Regions from separate parts of the Nocardiopsis sp. B62 genome, predicted to be linked through region 2. Evidence: predicted binding sites of a transcription regulator. Region 2 holds the regulator's gene; each other region holds the start of a gene.
What was found. The regulator HrcA, encoded in region 2, represses chaperone genes, less so after heat shock. The targets are predictions, from matches to a motif close to TTGGCACTCTCNNNNNGAGAGTGCCAA.
Positions count from the first base shown of each region.

Region 1: groL (chaperonin GroEL) is a predicted target of HrcA. The motif match lies at 2,520-2,546, and genes of this name have one in related genera.
Region 3: KBX21_RS08375 (FmdB family zinc ribbon protein) is a predicted target of HrcA. The motif match lies at 1,893-1,919, and genes of this name have one in related genera.

Region 1 covers NZ_JAGPXK010000005.1:71,097-76,147, reverse strand. The annotation lists gene zwf (glucose-6-phosphate dehydrogenase) at 1-598, shown strand, start outside; gene groL (chaperonin GroEL) at 723-2,354, opposite strand; gene KBX21_RS07730 (ubiquitin-like small modifier protein 1) at 3,356-3,634, opposite strand; gene thrC (threonine synthase) at 3,696-4,955, opposite strand; SAM riboswitch class I at 4,969-5,051, opposite strand, start outside.
Region 2 covers NZ_JAGPXK010000016.1:55,476-60,526, reverse strand. The annotation lists gene KBX21_RS17610 (16S rRNA (uracil(1498)-N(3))-methyltransferase) at 61-804, opposite strand; gene dnaJ (molecular chaperone DnaJ) at 801-1,943, opposite strand; gene hrcA (heat-inducible transcriptional repressor HrcA) at 1,948-2,961, opposite strand; gene KBX21_RS17595 (DUF3097 domain-containing protein) at 3,140-3,979, shown strand; gene KBX21_RS17590 (hypothetical protein) at 4,122-5,051, opposite strand, start outside.
Region 3 covers NZ_JAGPXK010000005.1:209,880-214,930, reverse strand. The annotation lists gene galU (UTP--glucose-1-phosphate uridylyltransferase GalU) at 1-888, opposite strand, end outside; gene KBX21_RS08380 (5-formyltetrahydrofolate cyclo-ligase) at 1,039-1,683, shown strand; gene KBX21_RS08375 (FmdB family zinc ribbon protein) at 1,938-2,321, shown strand; gene KBX21_RS08370 (SAF domain-containing protein) at 2,471-3,127, shown strand; gene KBX21_RS08365 (MscL family protein) at 3,209-3,616, shown strand; gene KBX21_RS08360 (M15 family metallopeptidase) at 3,740-4,843, opposite strand.

The DNA.
Region 1 (5,051 bases), on a different contig from region 2:
GGCCGACGCGATCCGGGGCCGCTACGACGGCTACCTCAGCACGGAGGGGGTCGGCCCCGGCTCCACCACGGAGACCTTCTTCGCGCTGCGCATGTGGGTGGACAACCGCCGCTGGGCGGGCGTGCCCTTCTACGTTCGCTCGGGCAAGCACATGCCCCTCACCTCATGGGAGGTGGTGGCCGAGCTGAAGCGCCCCGCCGCCGACCTCTACCCGGGGCCAGCCAACCTGGTCCGGTTCCAGCTGGAACCGTGGTCCGGGGTGACCTTCGAGATGCTGCTCAACGAACCCGGCGCGGAGAGCGACTCGGCGGCGCGCCTCGTGCTCGCGGCCGACGTGGAACGCCAACTGGGCCGGGGGCACGAGGCCTACGACCACGTGCTGCACGGCGCCGTGGTGGGCAGCCCGGAGCAGTTCGTGCGCTTCGACGTGGTCGAGGAGTCGTGGCGGATCGTCGACCCGCTGATGGACTCGGCGACGGAGCCCGAACCTTACCTTGCGGGCTCCTACGGACCGGAGTCGGCGCAGGTGCTCCCGGGACCGCAGGGCTGGCACCAACTGGCCGACGCGATCCGTCCGCACGGGCCCGCCCAGGATTGACCCCCGGGGGTCCCGGAAAGAGCGAAACCGGGCGGTCCCCATGGGGACCGCCCGGTCGTCGCGGGCGAGGTCGCGTATCCGGACCTCAGGCGCCTACGGGCTCACGCCCGGTGTCACGGACCTGCTAGAAGTCCATGCCGCCCATGCCACCGGTCGGGTCGCCGGCGGGAGCCGAGGCCTTCTCCGGCTTGTCGGCGATGACGGCCTCGGTGGTCAGGAACAGACCAGCGATGGACGACGCGTTCTGCAGAGCGGAACGGGTGACCTTGGTCGGGTCGATGACGCCGTCCTTGAACAGGTCGGTGTACTCGCCGGTGGCGGCGTTGAGGCCGAAACCGGGCTCCAGGTGCTTGACCTTGTCCGCCACGACTCCGCCTTCGAGGCCGGCGTTGACCGCGATCATCTTGAGCGGCTCGGCGATGGCGCGACGCACGATGTCGGCGCCGATGGCCTCGTCACCCTCGAGGTCCAGCTTCTCGAACGCGGGGACGCTGGCCTGCAGCAGCGCGACGCCACCGCCGGGCAGGATGCCCTCTTCGACCGCGGCCTTGGCGTTGCGGACGGCGTCCTCGATGCGGTGCTTGCGCTCCTTGAGCTCCACCTCGGTGGCGGCACCGGCCTTGATGACGGCCACGCCGCCGGCCAGACGCGCGAGGCGCTCCTGGAGCTTCTCGCGGTCGTAGTCGGAGTCGGTGCGCTCGATCTCGTTGCGGATCTCGTTCACGCGACCGGCGATGGCGGTGGCGTCACCGGCACCGTCGACGATGGTGGTCTCGTCCTTGGTGACGACGACCTTGCGGGCGCGGCCCAGCAGGTCGAGCTCGGTGTTCTCGAGCTTGAGGCCGACCTCCTCGGTGATGACCTGGCCGCCGGTCAGCACGGCGATGTCGCCGAGCTGGGCCTTGCGGCGGTCACCGAAGCCCGGAGCCTTGACGGCGACGGACTTGAAGGTGCCGCGGATCTTGTTGACCACGAGGGTCTGCAGGGCGCCGTCGGCGACGTCCTCGGCGATGACCATCAGCGGACGGCCGGACTGGAGGACCTTCTCGACAACGGGCAGGAACTCGTTGTTGTTGGAGATCTTCGAGTTGACGATGAGGATGTAGGGGTCCTCGAGGACCGTCTCCATGCGCTCAAGGTCGGTGGCGAAGTAGGGCGAGATGTAGCCCTTGTCGAAGCGCATGCCCTCGGCGAGCTCAAGCTCGAGCCCGAAGGTCTGCCCCTCCTCGACGGTGATGACGCCTTCCTTGCCGACCTTGTCCATCGCCTCGGCGATGGTCTCACCGATCTGGGTGTCACCAGCGGAGATGGAGGCGGTGGAGGCGATCTGCTCCTTGGTCTCGACGTCCTTCGAGAGGTTGCCGAGCTCCTCGTTGATGCGGGCCACGGCGGCCTCGATGCCGCGCTTGAGGCCGATCGGGTTGGCGCCGGCGGCGACGTTGCGCAGACCCTCGCGGACGAGAGCCTGGGCCAGGACGGTGGCGGTGGTCGTACCGTCACCGGCGACGTCGTCCGTCTTCTTGGCGACCTCCTTGACCAGCTCGGCCCCGATCTTCTCCCAGGGGTCCTCGAGCTCGATCTCCTTGGCGATGGAGACACCGTCGTTGGTGATAGTGGGGGCGCCCCACTTCTTCTCCAGGACGACGTTGCGACCCTTCGGGCCGAGCGTGACCTTCACGGCGTCAGCGAGCTGGTTCATGCCGCGCTCGAGGCCGCGACGGGCCTCCTCGTCGAACGCGATCAGTTTGGCTGCCATTGAGTTCTTGTCCTCCCGTGACCGGGCTGATACGCGATGGGACGAGGCGTGCGCCCGCGACGGACGACCGCGTTCGCACCGGCAACCCTGCTGCCGGAGGACCACGATCTCGCAGCCTCGATCCGGTTAGCACTCGGTATAGGTGAGTGCTAACCACTCCCTTTTTTAGCACTCGGCCATGGAGAGTGCAAACGATGTGGTCACGATTTCCCCAGCTTCGGAAACAGCCCTGAACAGCGCGGACTTCCCTCCACAGGGCGGTTTGAGCGCTCGGCGAACAACGGACGAACCCCTGGTGGAACCGGGTGGCCAGGTCCCGCCAGCCCGGTAACCAAGGGCCCGCCCACCATCTGGTTGAACGTTGGCGCGCAAGCGGGCCCATCCCCGCGTGCGCGGGGGGCAGCAGGCCTCCCGGCGCGGCCGCAGGGTGACCCTGGGTCCATCCCCGCGCACGCGGGGAGCAGGCCGGGGCCATGTTGGAGAACATCCACGCGGTGGGTCCATCCCCGCGCACGCGGGGAGCAGATCACGCCGTTGACCAGGTCGGGGATGATGCTGGGTCCATCCCCGCGTGCGCGGGGAGCAGGCCACCGAGTACGCCAGTTTGACCCGAGACCCGGGTCCATCCCCGCGTGCGCGGGGAGCGTTTGACCCGAGACCCGGGTCCATCCCCGCGTGCGCGGGGAGCAGGGTGGACGGCGGGCGTACCTGGGGGGCTGGTCGGGTCCATCCCCGCGTGCGCGGGGAGCAGACTATTTGAACAGGAAACTTACCAGCGGCAAGGGGTTGTTTTTCCAACTTCTCAGAAGTTGGACACCGAAGACAAGAGACCCCAAAGGACCCACGTGATTCATCTCTTCTCTCTCCGCACCAACAACCGCGTCGCCGACATCGCCACCCTCGTCCCCTGGAGAATCTCCCTCCCAGGTTACGAGGGTCCGGGCACGCGGCGGGGCGGGCACCGACCGGCGCCCGCCCCGTGGTTCGCCACTGCCCGTGCGTCAGCAGCCCCCGGCGACGGCGGGGATGATCGAGATCTGCTGGCCGTCCCGGACCTCGGTCTGTAGGCCCTTCTCGAAGCGGACGTCCTCGTCGCCGACGTAGACGTTGACGAAGCGGCGGACCTTGCCGCCGTCGTCGAGCACGCGGGCGAGGATGCCCGGGTGGTTGGCCTCCAGGTGGTCCAGGACCTCTGCCAGGGTGCCGCCCTCGGCGGTCACCTCGGACGCGTCGTTGGTGTAGGTGCGCAGGATGGTGGGCACGCGGACGCTGACGCTCATGGTGTTCGTACTCCTGGGACGTGGGTGCTGCGCGGGGTGGTGAACGTGGGGCGGGCCCGGATCAGGCCAGGCCCTCGGCCTTGAAGGCCTCCAGGGACGGCTTGATGGTGGCGGTGACACCCGAGTCGACGGCGTTGAGGGTCTTGAGCCCGTCGCCGGTGTTGACGATGACCGTCTCCGCCTCGGGGTCGAGCCTGCCCTCGCGGACCAGCTTGCGCAGGACACCGGTGGTCACGCCGCCCGCCGTCTCCGCGAAGATCCCCTCCGTGCGGGCCAGCAGCTTGATGGCGTCGACGATCTCGTCGTCACCCACGTGTTCGATCGCCCCGCCGGTGCGGTTGGCGATGTCCAGCACGTACGGGCCGTCTGCGGGGTTGCCGATCGCCAGCGACTTGGCGATGGTGTCCGGCTTGACCGGCTGGATGACGTCGTGCCCGTCGGCCCAGGCGCGGGCGACCGGCGAGCAGCCCGTGGCCTGCGCGCCGAACACCTTGTAGGGGCGGTCCTCGACGAGGCCGACCCTGATCAGTTCCTGGAAGCCCTTGTCGATCTTGGTGAGCTGCGATCCGGAGGCGATCGGAATGACGATCTGCTCGGGCAGGCGCCAGCCGAGCTGCTCGGCGATCTCGTAGGCCAGCGTCTTGGAGCCCTCGGCGTAGTACGGCCGCAGGTTGACGTTGGTGAAGCCCCAGCTCTCGCCCGCCTCGTCGCCGATGAGCTCGGAGCAGAAGCGGTTGACGTCGTCGTAGTTGCCGTCGATGGCCACGACCTTCCCGCCGTAGACGGCGGCCATCACGACCTTGCCCTCCTCCAGGCCGGCCGGGATGAACACGCACGAGTCGAATCCGGCACGCGCGGCGGCGGCACCCACGGCACCGGCGAGGTTGCCGGTGGAGGAGCAGGAGAGGGTGGTGAACCCGAAGGTGCGGGCGGCCTCGACGGCGATCGCGACCACGCGGTCCTTGAAGGAGTGCGTGGGGTTGGCGGAGTCGTCCTTGACGTGCAGGGAGCGCAGGCCGAGTTCGGCGGCGAGGCGGTCGGCCCGGACGAGGGGGGTGAGGCCGGGGTTCATGTTGGGCAGGTCGGCCACGTTGTCGGGGACCGGGAGGAGGGAGCGGTAGCGCCAGATGTTCTTGGGGCCGCTCTCGATCTGCTCGCGGGTGACGGGCCCGAAGTCGTAGGCGATCTCCAGGGGGCCGAAACAGAACTGGCAGGCGAAGCTCGGCGAGAGTTCGTAGCGCTCACCGCACTCCCGACAGGACAGCGCGGTCCCGGGACCGAAGGCGCGAACGGAGGTGGGTTCAGCGGCGGCAATCGCCATGGCGAGGCGTCTCCCCTCATCTTCCCTGGTGGCCACCTTGACCCCAGGCCGGAGTTGGCACCTGCCTCGACGGGTCGCGTTGATCGCGGTTCCACA
Region 2 (5,051 bases):
TCACGGTCACCGGGGACGGACCCGGACCGTGTCCGTGTCCGTGTCCGTGTCCGTGTCCGTTCACCAGCGTCCCGTGCGGGCCTGGAGCACGGACAGTCCGGCCACCCCGGCTGTGGAGGTGCGCAGGACCGAGGGGCCCAGCAGGGCCCGGGCCGCACCGGCCGCGTCGAAGGCGGCCAGCTCGGCCTCGGAGATCCCGCCCTCGGGCCCGACCACCAGGACGATCCCCGAACCGTGGGGTTCCTCCGGCAGTGGGAGCTCCGAGAGCCGCCCCGCCCCCTCCTCGTGCAGGACCACGGCGAGGTCCGCCTCGGCGAGCAGGGCGGACACCCCCTTGCGGTCCAGTGGTTCGGTGACCTCGGGCGTCCGGGCACGGCGGGCCTGCTTGGCCGCCTCCCTGGCGCTCGCCCGCCACTTGGCCAGGGCCTTGGCACCCCGGTCGCCCTTCCACTGCGTGACACAGCGCTCGGCGGACCAGGGCACGACGGCGTCGACCCCGGCCTCGGTCATCATCTCCACCGCGAGCTCACCCCGGTCCCGTTTGGGCAGGGCCTGCACCACGGTGATCCGGGGTCGGGGCTCGGGTTCGCTCCGGCGTTCCACCACACGGCAGACGAGCGTGTCCTTGCCGACGACCTCGTCGACCTCGCAGCGCACGCGAAGGCCGAGACCGTCGGAGAGGTCGACGGTCTCGCCCTCACCGATGCGTCGGACCGCCACCGCGTGGCGTCCCTCCGGACCGTCCAGACGGATCCGGTCGCCCGCCAGCACGGCGGTCCCGACCAGGAAGACCGGCGGGGTCACTTGGCTCCGAAGGCGTCGCGGATCTTGGAGAAGAACCCACCGTGCCCGGGGCTGAAGCGGCCCGGGTTCTGGTCCTCCCCACGCAGCTCCGCGAACTTGCGCAGCAGGGCCTCCTGCTCCTCGTCCAGCTTGCCCGGGGTCTCCACGTCCACACGGATGCGCAGGTCGCCCCGGCCGCCGCCGTCGAGGTGGGTGACGCCCTTGCCGGGCAGGGTGATGACGTGGCCCGAGTTGGTCCCCGGACGCAGGTCGATGTTCTCGGTGCCGTCGAGGGTGTCGAAGGCGCACGAGGCACCCAGCGCCGCCGCCGTCATGGGGACGGTGATGGTGCAGTGCAGGTCGTCGCCGCGACGCTCGAAGGTCGGGTGCGGCTTCTGGACGATCTCCAGGATGATGTCGCCGCGCGGTCCGCCGTTGGGGCCGACCTCGCCCTCGCCGGCGAGCTGGATGCGGGTGCCGTCGTCGACACCGGCGGGGATCTTCACGGTCCGGGTGACCTTCTCCCGGACCCGGCCCTCGCCCGCACAGTCGCCGCAGGGGTTGGTGATGACCGAGCCCTGACCCGAGCACTGCGGGCACGGGCGCGAGGTCATGACCTGGCCGAGGAAGGAGCGCGTGACCTGGGAGACCTCGCCCTGGCCGTGGCACATGTCGCAGGTGGTCCGGTGCGAACCGGCCGCCGTGCCCTCGCCCTGGCAGGTCTCACAGAGGATCGCGGTCGGGAAGGTGATCTCCCGGCTGACCCCGAAAGCGGTCTCGACGAGGTCGAGTTCGATGCGGATCTTGATGCTGCGTCCGCGCCGGACCCGTTCCCGGGGGCCGCGGCCGCCGGGCTGTCCTCCGCCGAAGAAGGCGTTCATGATGTCGTCGAAGGCGAACCCGCCAGCGTTGCCGAAACCTCCGGCACCGCCACCGCCACCGGGGGCGAAGGGGTCCTGACCCATGTCGAACATCCGACGCTTGTTCTCGTCGGAGAGGACCTCGTAGGCCTGGGTCACTTCCTTGAAGCGCTCCTGGGTCGCGGGGTCCGGGTTGATGTCCGGGTGGAGCTCGCGCGCGAGCCGCCGGTACGCCTTCTTGATCTCGTCCTTGGACGCGTCGCGACGCACCCCGAGAACCTGGTAATAGTCTCTGGCCACTGAGTTACTGTCCTGCCAAAATCTGTCCGACATACCGGGCCACCGCACGGACGGCGCCCATCGTCCCTGGGTAGTCCATACGGGTCGGGCCCACCACTCCGATCTTGGCCAGCGACTGGTTTCCCACGCCGTAGTCAGCCGACACGATGGAAGTGGATCGAAGGCCCTCGTGGAAGTTCTCCGCGCCGATGCGCACCGTGAGCATGGAGGGGTCCTTGGCCTCACCGAGCAGTCGGATGAGGACCATGTTCTCTTCCAGTGCTTCGAGCACCTCGCGCAGGCTGGCCGCGAAGTCGACCGCGGCCAGGTTGGCGGTTCCCGCCAGAACGATCTTCTCCTCGTGTCTTTCCACGAGGCTCTCCAGCAGGATGGAGAGGACCGCGACCGCGACGGGTCGGTCCTCCGGTGCGACCTGGGCGGGCAGGTCCTCCACCGCGTCCGGCACGTCACCGAGGTGTCGGCCCGCGATGGCGCGGTTGAGCATGTTGCGCAGGTCGTCGACCACGGTCTCGCTGACCGATCCCAGCCCGTCGATGACGCGCTGTTCGACTCGGCCGGTGTTGGTGATGACGACCATCATGATGCGCTGGCCGCCGAGCGGCACCAGTTCCACGTGCTGGACCGACGAGCGGGTCAGCGACGGGTACTGGACGATCGCGACCTGCCGGGTGAGCTGCGCGAGCAGCCGCACCGTGCGGGCGACGATCTCGTCGAGGTCCACGGCACCGCCGAGGAAGGACTCGATGGCTCGCCGTTCGGCCGCCGAGAGCGGCTTGACGGAGGAGAGCCGGTCCACGAAGAGCCGGTACCCCTTGTCGGTGGGCACCCGTCCCGCACTGGTGTGGGGTTGGGTGATGTAGCCGTCCTCCTCGAGGGCGACCATGTCGTTGCGAATGGTCGCCGGGGAGACACCAAGGGGGTGACGGTCCGCCAACGCCCGGGAACCCACGGGTTCGTTGGTGTTGACGAAGTCCTCGACGACCGCACGCAGGACCGCGAGCTTGCGCTCATCCAGCAACTCGCCACCTCCTGGCACTCCAAGGTCCTCAGTGCTAATTCTATGCCCGGCCGCAAACCCGCACGGCTACCCGCACGCAGTAACACGGGGACGGGGGTCGCTTCTTCCTTGTCGGATCCGCGACGTGCGCCACCCGCCAGCGGGCGTCCGGGGTCCTTCACCAGTAGACTGCACCACCGTGGTTACCAAGGGAACCGGCCGTTACGGCCGCGACGTTCTGGCGGGAGACTGGCGGCGACCGAAGAAGGGTGCGGTCCGCGAGATACCCCTCAGTCGTGACCTGGTCGTGGAGGACGCCGACGAGACCTTCTGCGGGGCCGTGGTGTCCTGGGACAAGGCCGCGGTGACCCTGGAGGACCGGGACGGGTGCCGCAGGGTGTTCGAGCTGGGTCAGGCCGCCTTCCTCGTGGACGGTGAACCCGTGACACTGGTGCGTCCGACGGAGGCCCCCAAGGGTCCGCTGCGCAGCGCCTCGGGGTCGATCGCGGTGACCGACGCGCGGGCGCGCACGGCCCGCGAGAGCCGGATCTACGTCGAGGGCGCCCACGACGCCGAACTGGTCGAGAAGGTCTGGGGCCACGACCTCCGTGTGGAGGGGGTGGCCGTCGAGTTCCTGGAGGGGGTCGACGACCTTCCCGCAGTGGTGGCGGAGTTCGAGCCGGGGCCGGGGCGCCGTCTGGGAGTCCTGGTCGACCACCTGGTTCCGGGTTCAAAGGAGAGCCGGATCGCCGAGCGCGCCCGGGGCGCGGACGTGCTCGTGGTCGGCCATCCCTACGTGGATGTGTGGCAGGCGGTGCGTCCGAGCGCGGTGGGGATCGGGGCCTGGCCCGAGATCCCTCGGGGTCTGCCCTGGAAGGAGGGCGTCGTGGACGCTCTTGGCTGGCGGATGGAGACGGGTGAGGCCTGGCGCCGCATCCTGGGCTCGGTCCGTGGCTACGGGGACCTCGAACCCTCCCTGCTGGGGCGGGTGGAGGAGCTCATCGACTTCGTCACGGGACCGCACACCGCGGAACACTAGGATTGTCACGATCACGTGGTCTGATGGATCCCCCGGGAAACCGCTCCCCCGTTTCCGTCGGGCGACACGGCCTCCGGCCCTCCGCGGTCGTCGGTACGGCCCGAATCCTTCGGGCAGACAGCAAGCGCCCCCAACAGCGGAGTCAAGGAAGAGCATGAGCGAGACCCCGTCCAGTCATCCGTCGCCGGACGACCCGCAGGGACAGCGGCGACCGCCGCAGGATCCCGCGCAGCAGAGCGGCGCGCAGCCCGGTTGGGGCCAGCCCGACGCGCAGGCCCACGGCCAGCAGCAGAGCGGGGCTCAGCCCGCCTGGGGGCAGCCCGCCGGAGCTCAGCCGCAGGCACCCGAGCAGTCCGGTCAGCCCCAGCAGGCGCAGGCCTACGGCCAGCCCCAACAGGCCCAGGCGCAGCCGAGCGGCGCACAGCCCGGGTGGGGTCACGACACGGGCGGTCAGCCCCAGGCGCCCCAGCAGCCCAGCGGCGCACAGCCCGGCTGGGGAGTACCCGGCGGCGACCCGCAGCAACCCCAGCCCGGATGGGGCCAGCCCGGGGCACAGGCCCCGCAGCCCCAGGCCTACAGCCAGCCCCAACAGGCACAGCCCGGCTGGGGACCCAACACCGGCGGTCAGCCCCAGGCGCCCCAACAGCCCGGCTGGGGACAGCCGCAGGAACAGGCGCAGGCGTACGGCCCACCGCAGACCGGTGCTCAACCCGGTTGGGGCCAGCCCGGGGCGCAGACTCCGCAGCCCCAGGCCTACGGCCAGCCCCAACAGGTCCAGCCCGGTTGGGAGCAGTCGACGGGCGGCGAGCCGCAGCAGCCCCACTGGGGCCAGCCCGAGGGACAGGCGTACGGCCAATCGCAGCAGAGCGGCGCGCAGCCGACGTGGGTCCAGCCCGCCGGTGGCCAGCCGCAGCAGCCGCACTGGGGCCAGCCGGAGGCGCAGGCCCAGCAGAGCGGCGCACAGCCCGCCTGGGGTCAGCCAGTCGCTGACCAGGCTCAGGCTGGCTACGCCCCCCAGGGGTACGCTCAGCCGCAGTTCCAGCAGGCCCAGCCCGCACAGGCGCATCCCCAG
Region 3 (5,051 bases), on a different contig from region 2:
GAGCTCGTCCGCCAGGTCCGGGCGGCCGCAGGCGAACTCGACCACGGTGCGGATGTACTCGGCCTTGTTCCCGGTGTCGTAGCGGTTGCCGCGCAGCAGCACGCCGTGCACACCGCCGCCCTTCTCGGGGCTGGTCCTGGCCAGCTCCTTCAGGGCGTCGGTCAGCTGGATCTCGCCACCGCGCCCGGGCGGGGTGTCGTGCAGTACGGGAAAGACCGCCGGGTCACACACGTAGCGGCCGATGATCGCCCAACGGCTGGGCGCCTGCTCGCGCGAGGGCTTCTCAACCAGGTCGGTGACGGTGACGACGTCGTCCTCGTCGGTGGTCTCCACCGCCGCGCAGCCGTAGAGGGAGACCTGTTCGGGCTCCACCTCCATGAGCGCGACGACACTGCCGCCGTGGCTCTGACGGACCTCGATCATGCGGCGGAGCAGGTCGGCCGACTCGATGAGGTCGTCGCCCAGGAGCACCGCGAAGGGGTTGTCGCCCACGTGGGCCTGCGCGCACAGCACGGCGTGTCCCAGCCCCCGGGGCTCACCCTGGCGGACGTAGTGGACCTGGGCGAGGTCGCTGGACTCGCGGACCGAGCGGAGCTTGTCCTCCTCCCCCTTGGCGGCGAGCGCCTCCTCGAGTTCGTAGGCGCGGTCGAAGTGGTCCTCAATGGAGCGTTTGCTGCGCCCGGTGATCATGAGGACGTCGCCGAGCCCGGCTTCGACGGCCTCCTCCACGACGTACTGGATCGCGGGTTTGTCCACGATCGGCAGCATCTCCTTGGGAGTGGCCTTGGTGGCGGGCAGGAAGCGGGTGCCCAGGCCCGCGGCCGGAACGACCGCCTTGGTCACGGCGGCGTCGGTGCGGGATCGCTTCTGGTCGGTGTCGGCGCTCATGAACGGCACTTTAGGACAGACAACCCGCGTTACGTGGACCGATGACTTCCCGTGGCCGAGAAGTCCCCGTCGTTTCGGGCGAAGTCGTGGAAACCGCAACCGCGTGTTCACCCCTCGGAGGAAATCGGGGTCCGGTGCCACACTGGGCCCATGGGTGCCTCGAACGACCACGACCGGACCGCCAAGCGCGCGCTGCGCGCGCGCCTGCTCGCCGCGCGGCGGGAGAGGGGCGCGGCGGAGCGCGACCGTGTGGCTTCCGCGGTCCGCGACACGTTGATGGGGCTCCCCTGGCTGGCCATGGGCGGGACGGTGGCCTGTTACTACTCCGTGGGCGGCGAACCCGGCACGCGCGGTCTGGTCGACGCGCTGTGGAAGCGGGGCACGTACGTGCTGCTGCCGATCTTCCTGCCCGACGGGACCCTCGACTGGGCGGCCTACGAGGGCCCGGACGGCCTCGAACCGGCCGGCCACGGCCTGGTGGAGCCGACCGGGCACCGGTACGGCCCCGAAGTGCTCGGCCGCGCGGACGCGGTGGTCTGCCCGGCCGTGGCGGTGGACCGGCGCGGGACGCGGATGGGGCGCGGCGCGGGTTGCTACGACCGCGCGCTGCCCCACAGGGGCCCGCGCACCCCGGCGATCGCCGTGGTCCATGACGAGGAGTTCGTGGACGCGCTGCCCGTGGAGGGGCACGACCGGCCGGTGGACGCGGTCGTGACCCCGGGCGGCGGGCTCCACGTGTTCGACCCGAACGCGGCGGCCTGGCCAGGAGGGAACCCGGACGGCCGGGCGGTGTGAGTCGGGCCGGGACCCCGGGGGCACCGCTCTCGGGAGGCTCCGGGGATTAAGGCACCGGGTCGCGGCGTTATGGCTGGCGGTCGTGTCCCGCACCCACCCCGAACACGAGCACCCCGTGCGGCCCCCGACCGGGTACGGCCCGACCCTGGGGACGCCCGGCGCCGCAGGGGGAGGGGTTGTCGCGGCTGTGGTCGGCGAACGCGTACTATTTAGCAGTCAACGGGTGTGAGTGCCAGCAAGGAGGACCCGGAACAGTGCCTACGTACCAGTACGCGTGCACCGAGTGTGACGCCCAGATGGAGGTCGTGCAGAGCTTCAGCGACGACTCGCTGACGGTCTGCCCCGAGTGCGAGGGGCGCCTGCGCAAGGTGTACTCCGCGGTCGGCATCGTCTTCAAGGGTTCGGGCTTCTACCGCACCGACAGCGGCAAGTCCACCACGAACAGCTCCGCCCTGACCGGTTCCAACACCGCTGAGGGCGGCACCGAGGGCAACGGCGGCAAGTCCGGCGACGCCGCCAAGCCCTCCTCCGACTCCGGCTCCACCGCCACCCCCGCCGCCTCCACCCCCAGCACGGGCGGCGGCGACAAGTCGACCAGCAAGAGCACCAGCGGCAGCACCGCCGCGACCAGCAGCTGAGCCACCGCACCGTTGACCGTGGCCGCGCCGCCGAGACCCCTCGGCGGCGCTTCTGTTGTCTGCCGGGCCCCGTGTGACGGGCCCCGGGGTGGGAATCCGCCCTGTGGACAACCCTCCGGGGCCGCCTCTCCCGGCCTAGCGTTGGAGGTATGAGCACCTCCCCTCCCGCGTTCCGGCTCCGGCGCGGCCCGCTCCGCCTGCTCGACCGCCACCGCCGTACCGTCGCCGCCGTCCTGACCGCGCTGGCCGTGGTGTGCGCGGTCCTCGTCCTGCGGCCCCCGCCCCAACCCCGGGCGGAGGTGCTCGTCGCCGCGCGGGACCTCGACGCCTCCGCGCCCCTGTCCGAGGAGGACCTCACGCCCCTGGTCCTGACGGAGAGCTCCGTACCGGACGGGGCGCTCTCGCCCGGGGACCGGGCGGCCGGGCTCTCGCTGAACGCACCCGTGCGCCGGGGCGAGGTGCTGACCGACGCCCGCCTGAGCGACCCGCCCGCGCTCCCCTACGGGGCGGACATGGTCGCCGTGCCGGTGCGGGTGGCCGACCCGGGGGCCGTCGGTCTGCTGTCCCCAGGCAGCCGAGTGGACGTGCTGGCCGCGACGGGCGCGGACGACTTCGGCGGGCCGCCCACCAGACCCGGGCCCGCCGTCGAGGTGGTCGGTGACCGGCCCGTTCTCGCCGTGCCCTCTGAGGAGGGTCCGAGCGGGGAGGGCGGTGCGCTGGTCCTGATCGCCGCGACCAGCGAGGAAGCCCGGGCCCTGGCCGGGCACGCGACCTCTTCGCGGCTGTCTGTGACGATTCGCGGTTGACCGATGACCAGGGGTGGTGAAAGCTGTCCGGGCGCCACTTCGGGCGCGTCCCCATCAATCACGAACACGTAGGGCAGTTCCATGGAAGGCTTCAAGAAGTTCCTGCTCCAGGGAAACCTGGTGCAGCTGGCGGTCGCGGTCGTCATCGGCTCCGTCTTCGCCGGACTCATCTCGGCGTTCACCGAAGGGTTCATCACCCCGCTCCTGGGGATCTTCGGCGGGGTCCCGACCTTCGCGGACCTCTACTTCGAGGTCAACGGCAGCCAGTTCATGTACGGCGCCTTCGTCGACGCCATGATCTCGTTCCTGATGACCGCGGCGGTCCTGTACTTCTTCGTGGTCCTGCCCATGGGCAAGCTGATGGAGAAGTTCATCAAGGCCGAGGAGGCCACCACCCGCGAGTGCCCCCACTGCTTCTCGGAGATCAACAAGAAGGCCAGCAAGTGCGCCCACTGCACCAGTGAGGTCACGCCCGAGACCGTCTCCTAGGGCACCGAGGGGTGTCTCGGCGCCCGTCCCGACACAACGGGCCCGACACACGGGAGGGCGGCCCCACGGGGCCGCCCTCCGGGCGCTTGGCGCCGGTTGGAACCGGCTGCGGATCGGGCTGACCTAGCCCTCGTACTCCCAGTGCCAGGGCTCGAAGGGACTGGACTTCGCCCAGGCCGGGTGGATCCAGTTGTACTTGGCCCCGTGCTCCTCCATCCAGTTCCACCGTTCCGAACGGAAGTTCTGGATGCCGCAGCCGAGGTCGATCGCCTGTCCCAGACCGTGGTTACTGGTACCGGGCACGGCGGCGAACCCGGGCGGCTCCTGGGCGTAGACGCGGTGCTGGTTGGGCAGGTCGCGGTACGCGCTGGTGATGCAGATGTTCTCGCCGAACTCCTCGACGTACTCCACGTTCAGCTGGAGGAACTCCACCGCGGCGTCGGCCCTCAGGAACTTGTCGTCGTAGAGCGAGCAGAGGGCCTCCTGCGGGAGCAGCCCGTTGGGGTAGCCACCCGCGTTCGAGGCCGCGCTCGCGTCGCAGTCGGCGGCCGCCATGTAGGCCTCCGGGTCCAGGCCCCGGGACTCCAGCTCGTCAGTGAGCTCGGTCATGCTCGACTCGGACTGTTCGCGCAGCGAGTCCACCTCGGCGGAGAGCTCAGCCTGTTCGAGCTGTGTGAAGGTCTGGAGCTCCTGGGCCTCCCCTGCCAGCCCCACCTGCTCCTCGCGCAGGTCGGTGGCGTCCTGGATGAGCGCCTGGTTGTCCTCGGACAGCTTGGCCGCGTAGGACTGCGTCTGGAGGTCGTCGTCGAGGTCCCCCGCCGCGAGGATGCCGATGACACCGGCGTCGGGCTGCTGGTACATGGTGCTGGCCAGCCGCGCGAGCGGTTCGCGCATCTCGTTGAGGTCGCCCTCGATCTGCTGGAGTTCGTGGAGGGTGGAGATCAGGTCCTCCTGCGCCTCCTCCAGGGCGTCCTGGCGCTCGACGTACTCGTCGGTCGCCTCCTCCAGGGCGTCGGCGGAGGACTCCGCGCGCTCACGGAGGTCCTCCAGGCTCGCTTCGGCTGGCGGGGCGACTGTCACGGATCCGGGCACGACGAACAGGGACGTGACCAGCATGAGTGTCAGCGCCTGCGCGATCCGGACCCGGTGGTGTGCCCCCAGGGTGGTCAGCACCCCGTTACCCGGTACGCGGGACCTACGCCGCGCCGACTCGGAAGTGAACGGCACGAATGATCCTCCGGCTGCTTTTTCCTCGAACACCTACTCGTGGCCGCAAGGCAACGTACTACATGTCCACATGCGGACACACTGGACCGTACGGCCCGACGGCCGAACCCGTGGACGGTTGCTCGCCGTCCTTCCGGCCGTCTCGCGCGGCCTCTGGAAGAAGGCCTGGTCGTCGGGGTGCCGTGACCTGGCGCACCCGCCCGCCCAG